DNA from 2 places in the Cytobacillus mangrovibacter genome. Region 2 is predicted to be linked to the other one. Evidence: predicted binding sites of a transcription regulator. Region 2 holds the regulator's gene; the other holds the start of a gene.
What was found. Region 2 encodes LexA, which represses DNA repair genes until DNA is damaged. Its sites were predicted from a motif close to CGAACATATGTTCG; they were not measured.
Positions count from the first base shown of each region.

Region 1: the regulator LexA is predicted to act here: its motif matches at 1,681-1,694, upstream of uvrB (excinuclease ABC subunit UvrB).

Region 1 covers NZ_JBIACJ010000004.1:167,698-172,138, forward strand. The annotation lists gene ACFYKT_RS09350 (M20 family metallopeptidase) at 1-291, shown strand, start outside; gene ACFYKT_RS09355 (alpha/beta-type small acid-soluble spore protein) at 727-999, opposite strand; gene ACFYKT_RS09360 (CsbA family protein) at 1,137-1,370, shown strand; gene uvrB (excinuclease ABC subunit UvrB) at 1,857-3,836, shown strand; gene uvrA (excinuclease ABC subunit UvrA) at 3,844-4,441, shown strand, end outside.
Region 2 covers NZ_JBIACJ010000001.1:355,567-360,007, forward strand. The annotation lists gene tkt (transketolase) at 1-1,062, opposite strand, end outside; gene ACFYKT_RS01775 (DUF896 domain-containing protein) at 1,232-1,465, opposite strand; gene ACFYKT_RS01780 (YneB family resolvase-like protein) at 1,538-2,188, opposite strand; gene yneA (cell division suppressor protein YneA) at 2,209-2,532, opposite strand; gene lexA (transcriptional repressor LexA) at 2,687-3,310, shown strand; gene glnA (type I glutamate--ammonia ligase) at 3,631-4,441, opposite strand, start outside.

The DNA of each region.
Region 1 (4,441 bases), on a different contig from region 2:
CTAGGAGAAACCGTTGTTTTAGACGATAAGGATGGCATTGGTTCGACTGATGCCGGAAATATCAGCCAGGTAGTACCGACCATTCATCCATATATTAAAATTGGCTCTGATGATCTCGTTGGCCATACGGTTCCTTTTAGAGAAGCAGCTGCATCTGCAAAGGGAGATGAAGCCTTAATTACTGGAGCGAAGGCATTAGCATTAACTGGTCTAGAGTTAATTATAAACTCCGAGCGATTGGCAGCAATTAAAGAAGAATTCCAAGAGAGAAAAGCTGCGGAAAGTAAATAGAGACATTTGAGCAGTCTCATAGCACAGGTCTATGGGACAGAATCACTGAAAAAGAGAATGAAGTTGTCTCATAGCTGATGCTTATGAGAAAGAATCCCCGAGAAAGCTAGAGGAACAGTCTCATAGAAAGGTTCTATGAGACAAATCTTCGAAAAAGCCGAAGGAGAAGTCCCATAGAAATGCTCTATGAGACAAATCTTCGAAAAAGCTGAAGGAGAAGTCCCATAGAAATGCTCTATGAGACAATCTTTGAAAAAGCTGAAGGAGAAAGTCCCATAAAAGAGTTCAATGAGACAAAATCTCCAAAAAAGCTTAAAGGCTGTCACATAGAAGAAATCTATATGATAAAATCTCCAAATATAAGCTCAAATGTGAGGCTGACTCAAAAAGCTCGTTTTTTTAACGGTTCTTGAGTCAGCCTCGTTTTTAGAATAGTTACTTTCGCATCTGTTCTTGTGCCATACGTACAAGCTCTTTCACCATATTGCCGCCAATCTCGCCGCCGACTTTTCCTGCTTCTTCTGAGGTTAAGCTGCCATTATAACCTTTATGGAGAGGAACACCGACTTCATTTGCCACCTCATATTTCACATCATCAGGATTTTCTTGATCGATCTCGTATCCTTTATTTTTCATGACTTGATTTTTCAACTGATCCAATGCTCCTCGTGATTCTGGAACGAGCGGGCGTCGTTTTCTTCTAGCCATCTTTAAGCCTCCCTAAAATGGTTATATGATTATCATGTGGGGACAAGCATGGAATCATTCGCTTAAAGCGGGTGGTGTATGTTACCAAAATACGCTATTCTATTGATAGGTGAAATTAGTAAAAGAAGGTGTAATAAGTGGGATTGAAATTTTTATCGGCCTTGCTGATTCCAGGTTTGCTTGTGGTGCTGTTTACAAGAGTGGCTTATAATCATGTGATTGGTCTTGTCCTGACAGTAGCATTAATTGCAGCTTCTGTTTATAAAGGTTACACAGATTCTTTCTGGTTGATCGTAGTGGATGCCTTTTCGTTAACTGTGGGATTTTGGTATGCGCAAAAAATGAGAATGAGATTTCGTAAAAAATCATAATAAAGCCCTGTCGTCCAGTTTCGACAGGTTTTTTTATGGATTTTTCCAGGCGATAGCCATCATAAAAATTCAATCAAACGTTTGATTAACGATACTTTGACCAGATTCCTCTTAATAATGGATCATGCGATATAATTCGCGAGAAAAGAAAGGAGAATTTCTCGGGAAATTGTCGAGTGGAAATGATTGCAAAATGACGACTAACCCCAATGAAAAAATCTAATCAAACGTTTGATTAACAAAACTTCGACAATATTCTCCCTTCTTTGATAATAGCCAATCTAACATCACAACAAACAGAAAAATAAAACGAATATCCGTTCGTATATTGCTGGTTTGTTTTAACCGCTTTGTGGTAGAATGATTATATAGAATTGAAGTTAAATAATGACAAATCAGCCAGTATATCAATAGACAATTTCAAACATTTTCATAAACCGAGCTAGAGCTAATAGAGAATAGAATAATCGAACTGGAGGCATGTAAGTGAAGGATCAATTTAAACTCGTTTCAAAGTATTCGCCACAGGGTGATCAGCCAGAGGCAATTAGGCAAATTGTCGAGGGCATTCAATCTGGAAAACGCCATCAGACACTGTTAGGAGCAACTGGAACAGGAAAAACCTTTACCATTTCCAATGTAATAAAAGAAGTGAATCGTCCTACATTAATCATTGCTCATAATAAAACCCTTGCTGGTCAGCTATACAGTGAATTTAAAGAGTTCTTTCCAGATAATGCCGTTGAGTATTTTGTTAGCTATTATGATTACTTTCAGCCGGAAGCCTATGTTCCATCGACAGATACTTTCATAGAAAAGGATTCAAGTATTAATGATGAGATAGATAAGCTTCGCCACTCGGCAACATCTTCACTGTTTGAACGTAAGGATGTTGTTATTATTGCAAGTGTGTCATGTATTTATGGCTTGGGTTCTCCCGAGGAATACAGAGAACTTGTCTTATCTCTTCGCACAGGAATGGAAATTGAAAGAAATCAATTGCTGCGCAAACTAGTAGACATTCAATATGAACGCAATGATATGAACTTCCAGCGTGGGACTTTTCGTGTTCGTGGGGATGTCGTTGAAATTTTCCCAGCTTCTAAAGATGAACATTGTTTGCGGGTCGAATTTTTCGGAGATGAAATTGATCGTATCCGAGAAGTAGATGCATTGACTGGCGAAATTATTGGTGAACGTGATCATGTCGCTATTTTCCCAGCATCCCACTTCGTTACCCGTGAAGAAAAGATGCTTGTAGCTATTCAAAATATTGAGAAGGAATTAGAAGAACGATTAGCGGATTTGCGTGAAAATAACAAGCTGCTTGAAGCACAGCGCTTAGAACAGCGAACTCGTTATGATCTGGAAATGATGAGGGAAATGGGCTTTTGTTCAGGGATTGAGAACTATTCCAGACATTTGACATTAAGGCCCGCAGGCTCAACACCTTATACGCTGTTGGATTACTTCCCTAAGGATTTATTGATCGTCATTGATGAGTCCCATGTTACGCTTCCGCAAATACGCGGGATGTACAATGGGGACCAAGCACGGAAGTCCGTTCTTGTTGAACATGGGTTCCGTCTGCCTTCAGCATTGGATAATCGGCCACTGATGTTTCCAGAGTTTGAAAAGCATGTTAATCAAATTGTCTATGTATCTGCAACACCTGGTCCATATGAGCTTGAACATACACCAGTGATGATTGAGCAAATTATTCGACCGACTGGATTGCTTGACCCAACAATAGATGTCCGCCCAATTGAGGGACAAATTGATGATATGATTGGTGAAATCCAAGATCGAATTAAGCGGAATGAACGGGTATTAATTACCACGTTAACAAAGAAAATGTCCGAGGATCTAACCGATTATTTAAAGGAAATTGGCATTAAGGTGCAATATCTCCATTCTGAGGTAAAAACACTAGAGCGGATTGAAATTATCCGTGAACTCCGAATGGGGACCTATGATGTATTAGTTGGGATTAATCTTTTAAGAGAAGGGCTGGATATTCCTGAGGTCTCACTCGTTACCATACTAGATGCTGATAAGGAAGGTTTCCTTCGATCTGAACGTTCTTTGATTCAAACGATCGGTCGTGCGGCTCGGAATGCGAACGGGCAAGTTATTATGTATGCAAACCGAATAACTAATTCAATGGAATTAGCTATTAGCGAAACAAATCGGCGCCGAAAATTGCAGGAGGAGCATAACCGAAAGCATGGGATTACGCCACAAACGATTCAAAAGGAAATCCGAGATGTTATTCGTGCGACACATGCGGCTGAAGAGCAAGAAGAGTACAAGGCTTCCTCACAAATTGGCAAGCTGAATAAGAAAGAACGTGAAAAGCTGATTACGAGTATGGAAAAAGAAATGAAGGAAGCAGCAAAAGCACTCAATTTCGAACGGGCTGCTGAGCTGCGTGATTTACTATTAGAGTTGAAAGCGGAAGGATGACGTACGAATGGCGATGGATAAATTAATAGTTAAAGGCGCCAGAGCCCATAATTTAAAAAATATTGATGTCACAATTCCAAGGGATAAGCTTGTTGTGTTAACAGGGCTTTCTGGTTCAGGAAAGTCCTCGCTTGCCTTTGATACAATTTATGCAGAAGGACAGCGCAGATATGTGGAATCACTATCTGCTTATGCACGTCAGTTCCTCGGACAAATGGATAAACCTGATGTCGATGCAATCGAAGGTTTATCGCCAGCCATATCCATTGATCAAAAAACGACTAGCAGAAACCCTCGCTCCACAGTGGGGACGGTAACAGAAATTTACGATTACCTACGGTTACTGTATGCAAGAGTGGGCCGACCAACATGTCCGATTCATCATATTGAAATCTCATCGCAAACAATCGAGCAAATGGTTGACCGAATTCTTGAATACCCTGAACGAACAAAGCTTCAAATACTTTCACCGCTTGTATCTGGCAGAAAAGGGACCCATGTAAAGGTTCTAGAAGATGTCAAAAAGCAAGGGTTTGTTCGTGTGCGTATCGATGGAGAAATGTATGACCTTGGAGAAGAAGTAGCTCTTGAGAAAAATAAAAAGC
Region 2 (4,441 bases):
GCTCTTTCCTTCCTCATAAACAGGGATTTCTTTGTCCCAGCCCTCTGGAAGTTCACCTTTAATTGCAAGATCAAGTTGAGCTCCTAATTCAGGGTATTTACTCTTATATTGGGTAAACATTTCATTCCATTCTTGCTCTTTCTTTTCACCATGCTCAACTACTTGCTTTTTGAAATGAGCATATACTTCATCTGGAACATAGAAGTCTTCTTCAAACGTCCATTTATATGCTTCTTTTGTTAATTTCAGTTCAGCCGCACCGAGTGGAGATCCATGAGAATCTGATTTACCAGATTTGTTTGGAGAACCATATCCAATGACTGTTTTCACTTCAATTAGTGTTGGATGATTCTCATCTTTTTTTGCTTCTTCAAGTGCTTTCGCAATCTCAGAAAGATCATTTCCATCTTCGACTTTTAAATACTGCCAACCATATGAAGTAAAACGCTGGGCAACACTTTCTGAGAAAGATTTGTCTAAATCACCATCTAGAGAAATATCATTAGAATCATAAAGGACAACTAGTCTTCCAAGCTTTAAATGACCTGCAAGAGAAGCAGCTTCAGCAGATACGCCCTCCATTAAATCTCCATCTCCACAGATGCTGTATGTATAGTGATCAACAATATCCATTTGATCTTTATTATAAACAGATGCCAAATGACGTTCAGCCATCGCCATCCCTACAGACATTGCTATACCTTGTCCTAGTGGTCCTGTTGTTGCATCTACACCTGCTGTATGCCCAAACTCTGGATGACCAGGTGTCTTACTTCCCCATTGTCTAAACTCTTTAATGTCTTTCATTGCAACATCGTAGCCTGAAAGATGAAGAAGACTATATAAAAGCATTGAGCCATGTCCTGCAGAAAGTACAAAACGGTCACGGTTGAACCAGTTAGGGTTTTTCGGATTATGATTCATATATCTCGTCCAAAGTGTATACGCCATTGGTGCAGCACCCATTGGCATTCCTGGGTGTCCAGAATTGGCCTTTTCAATGGCATCAATAGATAAAGTACGAATCGAGTTTATTGATAAAGCATCATTTTGATCAAACATCAAATACATCTCCTCTATGAGTAATCACTACTCTTTTAATAATATAGACTGCTTCCTCGATATTCAATATATTGTATCATTGACAAGGAAAAATCCGCTGTATTTCATATTTTGTCACAAACATACAACCATATGTAAAGAAGGAATACAAAACCATGTATTCCTTCTTTTAATGAAGATGGCTCTTATTCTGAACCTCTTTGAGCTTTTTAGGTGTAACATCATCCCCATTAGGATCAACAATCGTAACCCCTTTAAGCGTATTTAACATGGAAGAGCGAAATGTCTCTAAGTATTCCCTCCGTAGAGCAGATTGTTCCTTGGCTTCTACTTCAGTTAGACCTGATTCCTTTGCTTTCTTTGCAAGCGTATTGATACGCGCAAGTTTGTCTTTAGGCAGCATAATAAGGCTCCTTTTTATTCATTAAACTCAACTGCCATAATACTAGAAATGCGAACTTTTGACAAGAAAAGTTCACTCACTTGAATTGGATTCAGTATATTCCTGAAACCTTCTATGCACAGTTGCTTTTGAAATATCGTAGCCGAATCCCCTTAAAGTAGCCGCAATCTCTGAAAAGGTCAATTTATTTTTCCTCAGTCTAACAATTTCTTCAATAGGTACTTCGATACGTTCTCTGCCAGAATGGGCACCCAAATTCGCTAAGTTTTTTTCAGGTCTGTATCCATTTTTCACAGCCCTCCTCATCCCACGTTTGATCTTAATATTATGTAGTTTCCTTTGGTATTCCTCTACCATTCCAACAATATTTAAAACCATTGAGTCTGATTCAGAAAGCTGCAGCTCACCATTGTGTGAAATACTGTATAATTTAATCCCTTCTTTTAAAATACAATGAAGGATCGCAATCTTTGCATTGCCGCGACCTAGTCTTGTTTCATCCTGGATAAGAATTACTTCTATCTGCTTTTCTTTCATAAGCGATAAAAGCTCGAGAATTCCATCTCTATCAAGTTCAAAGCCGCTTGCTTGTTCTTTAATAATCTTAACTATTTGAAATCCCTGATCATTAGCGAGCTTTGTTAACTCTTCTTCTTGTCTAGCAAGGGATGTTTCCTGCGTTTGCTTAGTTGTACTGACACGGCAGTATATTATTGCTTTCATACTTAGTCCTTCCTTAATGCCTATTTACTTTGAGAACTCGCTACTTCCGTTCCCTTCTCCTTTTTTTGAATAATAGGAATCACAAGTTCATCTCCAGGATAGATTCGATCTCCAGAAATTCCATTCTTACTTTCCACCCATTTTACAAATTCCTTGGAAGTTAATTTATGTTCTTCAGAAAATTCCTCTGCAATTTGCCAAAGTGAATCTCCTTCATTAATAGTAATTTTCATTAGTGCATCATCATCTAGTCTATCAAGCTGACAAACAAGTATAAATGTAGTAAATAAGCTTAAAACGAGTAAAATAATAGCATAAGAATATCGATTCCACAATTTTTTCATCTTCCAGCACCTCAATAAGAATATACGTTCGTTTGATAACTCGATTATAAACCGAACATTTGTTTTATGTCAACAAATATTCGAACTTATGTTTGTACATATATATTAAAGATGCTATAATTAGGAAAAGAAAATCATAAGAGGTGTAATTATGATGGTAAAATTATCGAAAAGACAGCAGGATATATTAGACTTCATTAAAGATGAGGTTAGATTAAAAGGTTATCCACCATCCGTCAGAGAAATCGGGGAAGCAGTCGGTCTAGCATCAAGTTCAACCGTACACGGACATCTTGCTAGATTAGAAACAAAGGGATTAATACGAAGAGACCCTACTAAACCGCGTGCCATTGAAATTCTTGATTTAGATGAAGGAGCAGGAACTCTAAATTATAAAGTAGTGAATGTGCCTATCGTTGGAAAAGTAACAGCTGGTTTACCAATCACAGCTATTGAGAATGTCGAGGAGTATTTTCCATTACCAGAAAGACTTGCACCTGCAGATGAGCAAGTTTTCATGCTTGAGATTATGGGAGAAAGTATGATTGAGGCTGGAATATTAGATGGCGATTACGTAATTGTAAGACAGCAAAGCACAGCTAATAATGGGGATATTATCGTTGCAATGACAGAAGAAGATGAAGCAACCGTTAAGAGATTCTTCAAAGAAAAAGATCGAATCAGGCTTCAACCAGAAAATTCAACAATGGAGCCAATTATTCTCCGCAATGTTTCTATTTTAGGAAAAGTTATCGGAGTATATCGCGACATTCATTAATCTTATGCCTAATAAATAGGGAAACCTCGATTGTAGAGGTTTCCCTATTCCTTATTTACTGCCACCAACACCATTTAATTCAAACTATCATTGTATATTTGTATCTATTTTTTAAGTTTGGAAAATAAGAATTTTGTTAGGCATTAAACACAAAAAGAGACTGGGACAAAAGGTTTTCAGCAACTTAAAAAGCCGAACTATTATTAGAAATGCTAACACAGCATTTTGCAATAGTTCGGCTTTCTGTATTTAGATATTAAAAAAAATTTATCATTCGGCTTTGGACACAGCTAAATTAGTTATGTCCCAGCCTCTTTTTATTAATACATCGATAAATACTGCTCGCGCTCCCATGGATGGACTTGAGTACGGAACATATCCCATTCGATTTCTTTCGCTTCAACAAAGTGCTCAAAAATATGATCACCTAGAGCAGAAACGATCGTTTCATTTTCTTTTAATTTAACTAGCGCTTCAGCAAGCGTTGATGGAAGATCATCAATGCCCTCAGCTATGCGCTCTTCTTTGCTCATCACATATATATTGCGATCAACAGATGCTGGTGGAACAAGATTGTTTTTAATACCATCAAGACCAGCTTTAAGTAAGACAGCCATTGCCAGATATGGATTGGCTGCAGGATCAACACTTCGAACCTCTACGCGTGTACTTACTCCTCTTGAAGAAGGAATACGAATTAATGGTGAACGATTCTGTGCAGACCACGCTACATAACACGGTGCTTCATATCCTGGTACTAAACGCTTAAAAGAGTTGACTGTCGGATTCGTTACAGCTGTAAAGCTTGTCGCATGTTTGAGTATACCTGCAATAAATTGACGTGCTGTATCACTCATTTGCAAGTCTCCTTTTTCATCAAAGAAAGCGTTCTTCCCTTCTTTAAATAAGGATACATTGCAATGCATGCCAGATCCTGCAACCCCGAATAATGGCTTTGGCATAAATGTAGCATGAAGTCCGTGCTTACGTGCAATTGTTTTTACAACAAGTTTGAACGTTTGAATTTGGTCACAAGCTGTTAGTGCATCAGCATATTTAAAGTCAATCTCATGCTGCCCTGGCGCCACTTCATGATGTGATGCCTCAATTTCAAATCCCATTTCTTCCAAT